Regions from separate parts of the Paenibacillus terreus genome, predicted to be linked through region 3. Evidence: a T-box and tRNA genes for the amino acid it is inferred to sense, from the RefSeq annotation. Region 3 holds a T-box; the other regions hold tRNA genes.
What was found. A T-box is a leader RNA that pairs with one kind of tRNA and senses whether it is charged. The one in region 3 lies ahead of leuS (leucine--tRNA ligase), so its partner is inferred to be a tRNA-Leu.
Positions count from the first base shown of each region.

Region 1 (3,128 bases), on a different contig from region 3:
GAGGATGAATTTGACGGCTCCCTGACAAAAGTGGCATACACCATCCACCAGGACAATGGGATGTCCCTTGTGCTTTTCATTCAGCATAGCGACAACTGCTTCTTTTTCCGTCAACAGAAACACCTCCTCCAACATAGATACCCTCATTCAGGCCTCTTTGTTCCGTTATGCACACAAAAAAGCGCCGGAATATTACGAATCCGCCGCTTATCTATGTCGCTCCGAGTGCAGGCCCCCGCTTACTCGGCCGCTGCCTTCTCCAGCCAATTATTTCCCTGCAGCTGCTGCTCCAGGTCACTAGTATACTGTTCAATACACTTGCAAATATAATCCTTACGGCACACAGGGCAAGGAGTTTTTTGCAGGCGGCTGATGCTCGTCATTGTCCATTCCGGATACCGTTGATAGAATACACGGCACTCCGTGCCGTCAGCCAAATACATCGTAAATTCGTATAATCCATCTTTTTCATTGCTGCTGGCTTTTTTAAAGTTCACAATATTCGGTCTGTAAGAAGACATAACATCACCTGTATTTTCAAATTTGTTCATACCTTGTCGAATCCAGCCGAATTTCGGTTCTGAATCACCTAAGTATATTAAAGAATTTTCAGTTTCATGTCAAATGGACTACATTGGTACACACCGATCAGCCACTACTTGTTAAATTATGTATATTAAATGAAAAGCCGCCGGAGAGACCGGCAGCCAGTATGGGAACGATGCCATTCCCAGTACATACTTGTTGCTTCCAGACGATTATATTCATCAAGAAATTACATTTAACTGCACATCGATATTGCCGCGTGTAGCTTTGGAATAAGGGCAAAATTCATGTGCCTGCTTGGCCAGATCCTCGGCCTGCGAACGGTCGATTCCCGGCATGTTCACATCCAGCCGCACCGCAAGCTTAAAGCCGTCGTCCTGCACATCCTTCCCGATGGAGACATGGCTTGTCACTTCAACATCCTGCAGCTTGACTCCCGCTTTACGGGCAACATTGGCGAGCGCACTTTCGTAGCAAGCGCCGTAGCCTGCCGCAAATAACTGTTCAGGATTGGTGCCGCTACCTCCTGAGCCGCCGAGCTCTTTGGGCATACTCAAATTATGCTTCAGCACTCCGTCGGAAGAAGCGACCGATCCGGTTCTGCCCCCATGTACAGTAGCCGTGGCCGTGTATAAAGCTTCCATTCATCATCTCTCCTTTTCCACTATTATTTTTAACCTCTCCTTCTATCCTTAAACCTTGTATGGAAATTGAAACTCGAAAACAAGTACCATAATGCCCGACAAAACCAAAAAAGCCCTGTAATTATACAGGACTTTTCTTCATAAATGCGGTAGAGAGGACTCGAACCTCCACGGGCATACGCCCACTACCCCCTCAAGATAGCGTGTCTGCCATTCCACCACTACCGCTCATTTAAGGCAACAGATATATTATACTCCCTATACCTTCAATTGTAAAGGGAAAATCAACAAAAAACAAAATTATTATTTTCGTGTTATTTTATATTACATAAATAATTTTAATTAGATGAAATTCCCACAAATCAATTGACATTACACTGCAACAAATGTAAAAATGTATTACATAAATAACATTAAGAATCCCGAAAAATCATTAAATGTTAATTAACATAACATATTTGTAATGAGTTATGTTTAAGGAGGCGGACCATAATGAGCAAGAGCAGTCGATTGCTCCATTATGCGTATATACTGGATCCAAGTTTACCCGTCGGCAGCTTCCCTTTTGTTTCCGAATTAAAACAGCATATCGCCGAAGGAAGCATAGCAGCACTGGAAGATGTCGAAGCATATATGAAGTGTTACATGCACAGCCAACTGGTCAGCACGGACGGAATGGCTATAAAGGGCATTTATGCAGCCTCCAGACAATATGACGGTTGGCGGATTGCGCTGATCGATAAAATGCTGCATGCTCAGCGCACATGCCCCGACCAGTTGAGCAGTGCCCGCATATCAGGCCAGCGCCTGCTCAAGCTTGGCAAAGCGCTGTATCCATGGATCGACTTCAAGTATCTGGAGAAAATACTGCAGCGGTACAATGCTGTAGGCACACTGCCTACCATGCATGCCTGGATCAATTTCCAATTAGGCGTGGAAATGGAGCAGGCGGTCAGCGGTTACTTAAACGCAGCCGTTAACGCCTGTGTTGAAGAAGCCGCCAAACAGCTGAACGAAACGGATACCTCCAAAAACCAGGTACTCCAAAGAATCATGAAGGATATGCTGCTCACACATCCGTGATCCCCAAATTTATATATACCCCTCATGCAAAAAACACTCCTCTCGCTGTTTTCCCCTGCGATGGAGTGTTTTTTCGCGCCTTGTAGAGGTAGTTCAAAAAGTCATCTTTTGATCACGAAGTAAATCAGGAAGCGGACTCGACATCGAATCTTGAATTCAGCCGGGACTTCCGGGGCTCACGTACCCCAAGTACGCTCCGCTCCTCAGTCCCTAGCTTCATCCAACTCAAGCGTTTTGAAAAAACGCACTCCGGAAGCATAAGCTTCGGTGCTGAAAACCTGACTTTTTGAACACGCACTTGAACAAATTCAGGATTCAGGATCGTCCTTATGATGCCGGTATGATACAAACTCAATGTATTCCTTAATAAACCACTGCTCGTCCTTTGACAGTTCCTTGCTTTTGCTGTAGATATATGCCGGGAAGGATTCCGAAGCCTCTCCCGGAGTGCCTTTCCCCAAGATGAGCCAATCAAGACTGACATCAAAAAAAGCGGCAATTTCAATCAATTTGCTGGTTCCTGGTTTGGACTTCCCCCTTTTCCAGTCTCCCAGATTCCCCGTGCTGATAGCTAGCTGCTTGCAAAAAGCCTTTTTCGTCATTCCCTTCCGCTGGATCAGCATCTCAATGCGCTCATAAATGGACTGCATATGCACCCGCCTTCCTAAAAAACTTCAAAAAAAGACGACGTACGTAAGTGTTTATAGATTGTAAAATGACGTAAATAAGTATATAATGAATTCAGATGATTTATTATAGCATGTTTCACCATGATTTACACCATAGGTAGCTAGAATTGGAAAATCGGTTAGGGGTGAAACTTCTTGAACAAAAAAAAGCCGATCACTCCATTCG
Region 1 covers NZ_JBHIRX010000002.1:340,294-343,421, reverse strand. Annotated here, with positions in the region: gene ACE5KN_RS05815 (thiol-disulfide oxidoreductase DCC family protein) at 1-87, opposite strand, end outside; gene ACE5KN_RS05810 (hypothetical protein) at 240-551, opposite strand; gene ACE5KN_RS05805 (organic hydroperoxide resistance protein) at 768-1,190, opposite strand; tRNA gene ACE5KN_RS05800 (tRNA-Leu) at 1,336-1,418, opposite strand; gene ACE5KN_RS05795 (urease accessory protein UreF) at 1,683-2,273, shown strand; gene ACE5KN_RS05790 (helix-turn-helix domain-containing protein) at 2,582-2,923, opposite strand; gene ACE5KN_RS05785 (XRE family transcriptional regulator) at 3,098-3,128, shown strand, end outside.
Region 1: it encodes a tRNA-Leu, which carries the amino acid that the T-box ahead of leuS (leucine--tRNA ligase) is inferred to sense. The anticodon was not compared.

Region 2 (3,128 bases), on a different contig from region 3:
CGGGAGTTTTGGCCGCTTTGACAGGGATAATTACGGTATTTACTGTGACCCGCCTGCATGAGCTTTTTCCGGGGCAGACTGTCGTCCAGTATAGCGAACAGATCGTTGGCAAAATCCCCGCAAAAATGATCGGTCTCGTCTTTATTACCACCAATCTGCATGCTACAGGTGGGATTACCCGGCAATATGCAGAATTTGTCACGGGAAATTATTTATATAAAACACCTATGTTTATCATTATGGCATCCATGATTTTGCTGTGCGCTTTCGCCGTACGCGGCGGGGTCGAGACGATGACCAGGAGCACTGTCATTTTTTTGCCGATTTTTCTTTCCCCTGTCTTGTTTCTGGTGCTTCTGATTCCCGATCTGGATTTCAAAGCCATACTGCCGGTCCTGAGTCACGGGGTAACTCCGGTCATCAAAGGATCTTTCGCGATGATGGGCTGGTGCAGCGAATTGTTCCTGATGACTTTTTTCCTGCCCACTCTGACAGACCCGGAGAAGGGGAGAAAATGGGGTTATATTTCTCTGATCAGTATCGTGTTGTTTCTGACGTATTCCAACATAATGGCATTATTGTTACTAGGGCCGGCCCTAAGGGATAAAGTGTACCCTCTTCTGATCGCATTTCGGTATGTGAACGTTGGCACTTTCCTTGAAAACTTGGAAGCATTGCTGCTGGCGATGTGGGTCGTCGGAGCTTTTCTGCAAGTCAGCATATTTCTTTACGCTGCCACGATCTCAGTGGCACAATGTTTTCGGCTTGCGGACTACCGTTCGATTGTATTCCCGCTTGGCCTGTTCAGTCTGCTCATAAGCATTTGGGATATCCCCAATTTTCCGGTCTTCGCGTTTATGGTAAGAATGGCCGTCCCGTTTCATATTTTATCTACGAATCTGTTCATACCATTGCTATTGCTGGCAGTTGCTGTCTTGCGAAAGCAAGGTATAAGCGGGAAAGGAGGCTGATCAAAACGCTGAGTGCTTATTTTAAGTAAACGAGTCAAATTGAGAAATTCGATGGCTATATCTAAGATAATTTCTATTTTTGTTGACTGCATATTGGAGTATATGATACAATCTATCTTGTCGCTGCGAAAAATATTTCAAAGCTGACAAGTTCATTTGCGGTCGTGGCGGAATTGGCAGACGCGCACGGTTCAGGTCCGTGTGGGCTAACCCCCCGTGGAGGTTCGAGTCCTCTCGACCGCACCAACTTAACAATTAACGAGCTCTTGAGTTTCCTCTTGTGGAGATTCAGGAGCTTTTTGCATACTCGGAAAATTTGCAAGGTATGGCTCATCACATGAGCTGAAGAAAGCTTTGAGCTGTATTCCAGATGAACATAGATTTGCTTTTCTCTCAATCTAAAGTGGGGCATAACGTAGAACGGTGGGGTATGTGACTTCTGTCATGTGCTGTTTCTGGAACTATATGGATTACATCGGGATAAAAGGCTCAATTCGATTGACAAAATATCCCTGTTGTCTTATGATGATATTGGAAATGAAAGCGCATACTTAGTATATTTTACATTAGCTGTACTTATTTTTTCCCTCGCAGCTCTATCAACCGCTAAGGAGAGTGATGCTATCGGTAGATATCTCCGGAGATCGGGCGCATTCACCCGTCAGAGATGCTTGGAGTCATGATGGAATATGAAAAAAGAAGGGAGCAGTGAAATGAGATGAAAAGGAAGTTTTTTCCTAAAATGAGGACCTTCCTCGCGGCCTGTCTGATTGCGGCATTAGCCGTTCCGTTGTCTTCGCCGGCCGGGACAGGGGAGGCGGCCCCCGCTCATGTGGACAATCCGTTTATCGGCGCTACGGCGTATCTGAATCCGGATTACGCAAAATCCGTCGATATGTCGATTGCTAGCGCAGGAGACGATGAGCTGGCGGCCAAGATGGAGACCGTCAAGTCGTATCCGACAGCGGTTTGGCTGGACCGGATTGCGGCGATTCATGGCGGCGAAGCCGCCGGCGGGCGCCTCAGTCTGGAAGAGCATTTGGACAATGCGCTGGCGCAACAGCAGGGCAACACGCCGATCACGGCCAGCTTCGTTATCTACAATTTGCCTGGTCGCGACTGTCATGCCTTGGCTTCGAACGGCGAACTGCCACTCACGCAGGCAGCGCTGCAAAGATACAAAACGGAATATATCGATGTGATCGCAAATCTTTTCGCCAACCCGAAATACGAAGATATCCGCATTATTGCGGTGATCGAACCGGACTCGCTGCCGAACCTGGTGACGAACCTGAACACCCCGGCCTGTGCGGCAGCGAACTCAACTAATATCTACCGGGATGCGGTCCGCTATACGCTGGATCAACTGGCTGATATCCCGAACGTCTACAAATATTTGGACATTGGCCACTCCGGTTGGCTAGGATGGGATTCCAACCTCCAGCCGGCGGTCGATCTGTATACTTCTGTAGTTCAAGGAACGGAGGCGGGGTTGGACAGCGTTGACGGCTTCATTACCAATACGGCCAATACGACGCCGCTCGTTGAACCGAATTTGCCGGATTCGAATCTGACGATCAACGGCCAGCCGATCCGTTCGGCGAAGTTCTATGAATGGAACCCGTATTTCGATGAGGCCGACTTTACGGCGGCGCTCTACTCCGGGTTTGTGGCCAAAGGCTGGCCGTCCGACATCGGCTTCCTGATCGACACTTCGCGCAACGGATGGGGCGGGCCCGACCGGCCGACCGGCGCATCCGGCTCGGATATCAATACCTATGTGAACTCCGGCCGTATCGATAAGCGCCTGCATCGCGGCAACTGGTGCAACGCTGCGGGCGCGGGGATGGGGGTGCGGCCTGAGGCGGATCCGCAGGGTTATCCGCATATCGATGCGTTCGTCTGGGTGAAGCCGCCCGGAGAATCGGACGGCTCAAGCACGCAAATTCCGAATAACGAAGGCAAAGGCTTCGACCGGATGTGCGATCCGACCTACACAACGTCCAATGGCACGTTGACCGGGGCTTTACCGAACGCCCCAATTTCAGGTCACTGGTTCCACGACCAGTTTGTCGAGCTCGTGAAGAACGCCTATCCGGCCATTCCGCTAACCGATAACGGCGGCGGGAACACGCCTCCGGCCGCTCCGGCGCGGGT
Region 2 covers NZ_JBHIRX010000001.1:144,021-147,148, forward strand. Annotated here, with positions in the region: gene ACE5KN_RS00690 (GerAB/ArcD/ProY family transporter) at 1-971, shown strand, start outside; tRNA gene ACE5KN_RS00695 (tRNA-Leu) at 1,130-1,217, shown strand; gene ACE5KN_RS00700 (glycoside hydrolase family 6 protein) at 1,690-3,128, shown strand, end outside.
Region 2: it encodes a tRNA-Leu, which carries the amino acid that the T-box ahead of leuS (leucine--tRNA ligase) is inferred to sense. The anticodon was not compared.

Region 3 (3,128 bases):
ATGCGGTAAGGAGCCTGCACATCGGCCAACGCTTTAAAAGGCTGCGGCACCTCATTCCGGTATTTCTGGAACAACCCCGCCCGCGTTTCGGATTCCAGCTCGCCCACAGTCCGGTCGTAGGTGCCGGAGCGGTTGACCAGCCTGTGCTGGATCGGAAAGCCGAAGCCGTCCACACGTGTCGTGTTGCCATGATAACCCGCATCATCTACCGTGAACTCAATGAAATCGAAGTAAATGTCCCGATTTGGATCGGTCGGATTATTAATATCCGGGCCCGCAAACCCGTCGTCATAGGTTTTAATGTAGCACGGAGAGCCGGCACAGATGAACATGCGGCCTGACGTAATTTTCGGCAAATTTACATAAGAGCTGGAGAGGGGATGATAAATATTCGCATAATTATTTCCGTTTTTGCTCAGATGGCCCGGGGCGTCATTTAATGCTGTGGAAATCGGCTGCAGCTGGCCTGAGGCATCCAGATAGCTCCAGCGCCCGTTTTCCGGGTTGATGCCAAGCACGCCCCAATAGATCTGCTGATCACTGTATGTGCCATTGGTTCCGTTCAGCAAACGGAAGGTTAACTCCCCATTGCCGGTCGGGCCGGGGATGGATGATGCTGCAATGTCATAAATGGATGTGCCGCCGGAGGGATTGCCCGGTTCCGTGGTTCCGCCCGAGGGGACCGTATAGGTGAAGGATGGGGTATCGTATGCCGGAGTTCCGTTGTTATAGGTGAAAAAATAAGTAATTACACTGCCTGCGGCTACATTGTTAATTGACTGGACATACCTGGTGGTGCTGCTGTCATAGCTCATTCTTAAATTTTGCTGCACGCCTGAATTGACCTTGTAATGAACATCCACCCATGTTGTGTTTACGTTGGAATCGAACCAGATGGTTGCCGTCGTACCCGAAACTGACACTCCCTGGGTGTAATCGGCAGCATAGGCGCGATCGCCTGGTGAATAAGAAATAAAGCTAAGCAACAGCACGGCAGCAGTGAAAGCGATGCAGCTCCAAAATTTACGCATTGGCCAATCCTCCTCATACTCTGATTTTCAAAGCTTGAGTCTGCACTGGTTGCAACATCCTATTGCCGACATTCCTGTTTGTCAATCCGCTGCTGTAGCATGATTATTTCAAAAAATGGAAACGTTTTCAACATAAAAATGCACCGTTCTTCAAAAATAAACCTCTAAGCCTATGCCATTAGTCTCTGTCCGTAGAATATTGCCTGATTAACCGGGATATAATGGCCAGGGAGAGCCGACATTGACATATTGAGCTGTTTTTCATATAATAGTGGCAATATTTGCGTTAAAAAAATCACTGATGAGGAACAGTAATTTTGTCTTGGTCATTTTAGAGAGCCGGCGGTTGGTGCAAGCCGGTTGACGAGCGGAATGAACTCGCCTCGGAGATATGCGGTCAACGCGGGACAGGAGGCTGCAGCCTCTCCGTACATAAGCAAGTAAGCCGCATCGGATCACCCCCGTTACAGGGTGCTTAAGGGAGTAGCGGTGAAGAACACCAGCTACTAACTAGGGTGGTACCACGGGAAACAACCTCTCGTCCCTAGCGCAGACACGCTACGGGATGCTGAGGTTTTTTTGTTGCAGACCGTATGAGGAGGAAATCAATATGAGTGAAACAACACAGCCGAAGCATGGCTATCAGCCGCAAAGCATTGAACCGAAATGGCAGAAGCATTGGGAAGAGAATAAAACGTTCCGCACCGGAGAAGATCCGGACAAACCGAAATTTTTCGCCATGGATATGTTCCCTTATCCGTCCGGAGCAGGACTGCATGTCGGTCATCCGGAGGGTTACACGGCTACGGACATCGTCTCCCGTTTTAAAAGAATGAGAGGTTACAATGTCCTGCATCCGATGGGCTGGGATGCCTTCGGCCTGCCGGCCGAGCAGCATGCGCTTGATACAGGCGAGCATCCGCGCGATATTACGTTCAAGAATATCGACAATTTCCGCCGCCAGATCAAATCGCTTGGCTTCTCGTATGACTGGGACCGCGAATTCAGCACCACAGATCCTGATTATTACAAATGGACGCAGTGGATTTTCATTCAGCTTTACAAGCGCGGCCTTGCTTACGTGGCTGAGGTGCCTGTGAACTGGTGTCCGGCGCTGGGCACGGTGCTGGCGAATGAAGAGGTTATCGATGGCAAGAGCGAGCGGGGCGGTCATCCGGTCATCCGCAAGCCGATGCGTCAATGGATGCTGAAAATTACCGAGTATGCCGAGCGTCTGCTGGAGGACCTGGAGGAGCTGGACTGGTCGGAAAGCATCAAGGATATGCAGCGCAACTGGATCGGAAAATCCACCGGCGCTGAAGTGCATTTTCAAATTGAAGGCCATAATCAGAGCCTGACGGTGTTTACGACCCGTCCCGATACGCTTTTTGGCGCTAGTTACTGTGTCCTGGCTCCGGAACAGGAGCTGGTGGATGTCATCACGACGGCCGAGCAGAAGGAAGCTGTGAAGCAGTATCAGGAGCAGGCGGCACGCAAGAGCGATCTTGAGCGTACGGACCTGGCCAAGGACAAAACAGGGGTATTTACGGGGGCTTACGCCATTAATCCGGTTAACGGAGCCAAGCTGCCGATCTGGATTGCCGATTATGTGCTGGCAGGGTATGGTACAGGGGCTATCATGGCTGTGCCTGGACATGATACCCGTGACTGGGAGTTCGCGAAGCAATTCGGCCTGAACATTATTGAAGTGGTAGCAGGCGGGGATGTAACGAAGGAAGCTTATACTGAAGACGGTGCGCACGTGAACTCCGGCTTCCTCGACGGACTTCACAACGATGAAGCGATCGCCAAAATGATCGCCTGGTTGGAGGAGCAGGGAAAAGGTCAAGGAAAGGTGACCTACCGCCTGCGGGATTGGTTGTTCAGCCGCCAGCGTTACTGGGGTGAGCCGATTCCGATTCTGCATCTGGAGGACGGTACGATGAAGACTGTTCCAGAGGATCAGCTTCCGCTTGTCCTGCCGGATGTCGATCATATCAAGCCGTCGGGTACGGGAGAATCCCCGCTGGCCAATGTGAAGGAATGGGTGGAAACGATTGATCCGGAGACCGGCATGAAAGCGCGCCGTGAAACGAA
Region 3 covers NZ_JBHIRX010000012.1:66,260-69,387, forward strand. Annotated here, with positions in the region: gene ACE5KN_RS20260 (glycoside hydrolase family 64 protein) at 1-1,031, opposite strand, end outside; T-box leader at 1,321-1,580, shown strand; gene leuS (leucine--tRNA ligase) at 1,642-3,128, shown strand, end outside.

Region 4 (3,128 bases), on a different contig from region 3:
TGAGCGCCAGGGTTTCACTGTTCCAATACACGGTGATTCTGGCCGTTCCTTCGGAAAGCGGTGTAACCAGTCCATTCACCACCTTGGCAACCCCGCTGTTGCTGGACGTCCATTCAGCCTCTGCGGTAACATCCGTCTTGTTAGCCGAATTGTCGACGGCCGCTATTTTCAGCTGAACCGCCTCTCCCCCTGCAATCCATTCATCCGGCACCTGACTGCTCCACTCCAATGCCGCCGTATCCGTTCCCGCCGCGCGGACAACCCCCGCCGGATAGACGGTCAGAAACAGCAGCAGTGCAGCGAGTAAATAGGCACATCGCCTGCCTGCAGCTTCCATGCACTTCTCTCCTTTTCATCTTTCACTGATTTAGGATAAAAATCCCAATACTTATTATCGGAAGGAAGCATGCTTTTTTGAAGACTTTTATTAAAATTAGGGTTAAATTACCATTAAAATTTCATAATTGAGCATATTTTCAACAACCGCGTAAAGAGCGGACTACGAATGTATAGTCTTTCTTGCTTAATTTTCGTCCGTCAGTCATTATGACAAAATCCCGGTCATGGCTCCGGACGCTCGAATTATAAGCAATGAGCCGTTCTCCCTGCCAGACAGTGACGGCGGATTGAAAATATACGGCATTGTCAAACTGCAGCATGTCTGTCATGATGTAGCCTACGGAATGCAGCTTCGCACGGGAACGGTTCCTGCTGTCTGTATGTAAGGGCTGTATGATGCTGATCCTCTCGAAAGGAATCGACTGCATTCCGGGGCCAAGGATCAGACTTTTGTCCGTATAATTCATTCGTTCCACGGTTCCCCGCACCTGCATCATTCCATCATTCTCATAATGCACAATGACCTGACGTCCAATCCATTGTCGCATGCCGTCACCTCCGGATGTCAGCGATTCGGTATGGCCCAATCAATCGGCTGCATACCGTGTTCTGTCAAAAACGCATTCGTGCGTGAAAAAGGTCTGCTTCCAAAAAAGCCTCTGTGTGCGGCAAAAGGGCTGGGATGGCTCGATTCGATCACCAGATGCTTACTCTTGTCAATAAATGCGCCTTTCTTCTGCGCATGGCTTCCCCACAGGATAAAAACAGCAGGCTGAGACCGTTGGTTAAGCGCCTCGATGACCGCATCCGTAAACCGCTCCCACCCGATCCCCTGATGGGATTGCGGCTGGCCGCGCCGTACTGTCAGCACGTTGTTCAGCATCAGCACCCCTTCTTCCGCCCAATGCACCAAATAACCATGATTGGGAACCGACACTCCGAGATCACTGTGCAGCTCTTTATAAATATTTTGCAAAGACGGAGGCACTCTTACCCCCGGTCTGACGGAAAAACTTAATCCGTGGGCTTGTCCGGGCCCGTGATACGGGTCCTGCCCGAGAATGACGGCTTTCGTTCCGCTGTACGATGTCAGCTTGAGCGCCGAGAACAGATCCTCCTTGGGCGGATAGACCTCGTACTGTTTATATTCCCTCGCGAGCTTGTATCTTAAATCATTAAAATAAGGCTTCTCCACTTCCTCTTTGAGCGTTTCATCCCAGTCGTTTCCAAACACCCGTTTCCCCTCCCTGTTGAAAAAAATTCCCAATTTCTCCAAAGATGAAAATAGGCCGACTCCTTAATCCGGAGCCAGCCTATTTCTGTTAATTACTGTGTTAATGCCGAGGACCGGGCTCGAACCGGTACGGTAGTCACCTACCGCAGGATTTTAAGTCCTGTGCGTCTGCCAATTCCGCCACCCCGGCTTATCAACCGCTTTTTTCAGCGTTTCACGATCAGCAACATCCGAGGAACAATGCATTCGTTAGATGGATATTTACCTCGTGTGATCATAGACCTGTTCGTGAGGGTCACTAGGATATATTACGCTTTTTTTAGTGATTTGTAAAGAGTTATTTTGAAAAATTTTAATCAAGAGTAATATGGTGCGACAAATAACCCTAGAGAATGGGGAAAGAAGCAATTTCGTTTCGCATACGTCAACCTGGGCAGCTTATGAGCTGTCCTGTTTTTTTCAAAATTTATCTGTTTATCTGGATGGAGCCCTTAAAGTATGCGTACACTAAAAACGTCTTTCAAACTATACCGCAAGGGGTGTTACGAATGCGTGAAGGGTTGGTACCTGCCGTGCTTGGAACTGTCGTTACAGCTTCAGGAGCAGCTTTGCTGGGAAGCAGATACAAACTGGCCGCCAGCGGCATCCTGGGATTCGGACTCGCTCATCTGGTGCTTGGCACCATCGATTTGTTCGAACATCGGTAATCGTTTGAAAACACCCGGAGGATGAACCCATCCTCCGGTATTATTTCATTTTTTCAACTGTTGGTTCAAGAAGAAGAGGCAGGTTTACTCTTACATAATAAAACTTTTTTAAGATGAGGTGAATTTAAAATGACTGCAAACGAACCAAAAGGAGCATCCCAATCCAAATATGATCTGGAGAAGACAGAGCCTGGCTTTGATCGTCTGCCGGACATGGATCCGCACAGGCCCGCGGCCACCGATATGATTGATGAAGCGGTAGGCAAAGGAATGGACAAGCTCAGAGACGATTTTACCGGCAAAAACAACACCAAAGATGTTGAGGCTCAGCAGCGCTGATTCGTAAGTTATGTTACAGACGTACCTTCAGAGAAAACAGTGCTCGTTAACGCGTGTGGAGGTAGTTTTTCTTTCGATGAGATTTTTCTTGTGATTGAGAATTTTTTTCTTCACTTAACGAAGAAACTTATACTCCAAAAAAGCCGCTCAGCATTACAGCTTAGCGGCTTTCACCCTGATGGATACTCCGTATTATGTATAAAACAGCCTGACAGACTATTTGAATATCACCATAATCCAGCCGATAATCGAAATCCAGAGTATAATGCTAATGAGTGTTCCCCAAAGAATGCCGGTCGCAAATCTGCCCTCTCCTTGAGGGCGTGCCTCCTTCAGCCTTGCCAACAGCTTCAGTTCATTCCAGTTCATCAGAACCCCCTCCTTATGATCTATGTCGACATTTAAGGGGTAATTATGTAGAGCTTAAGTCACATTTTTAAAAATTATATTGCCAAATCAGATACCTCCGCAAATAAGGGGGACATGTACACCGGCCCAAAAACACGCTT
Region 4 covers NZ_JBHIRX010000014.1:42,628-45,755, reverse strand. Annotated here, with positions in the region: gene ACE5KN_RS21800 (Ig-like domain-containing protein) at 1-337, opposite strand, end outside; gene ACE5KN_RS21795 (hypothetical protein) at 477-887, opposite strand; gene ACE5KN_RS21790 (uracil-DNA glycosylase) at 905-1,573, opposite strand; tRNA gene ACE5KN_RS21785 (tRNA-Leu) at 1,678-1,763, opposite strand; gene ACE5KN_RS21780 (asparagine synthase) at 2,122-2,280, shown strand; gene ACE5KN_RS21775 (hypothetical protein) at 2,410-2,619, shown strand; gene ACE5KN_RS21770 (hypothetical protein) at 2,836-2,988, opposite strand.
Region 4: it encodes a tRNA-Leu, which carries the amino acid that the T-box ahead of leuS (leucine--tRNA ligase) is inferred to sense. The anticodon was not compared.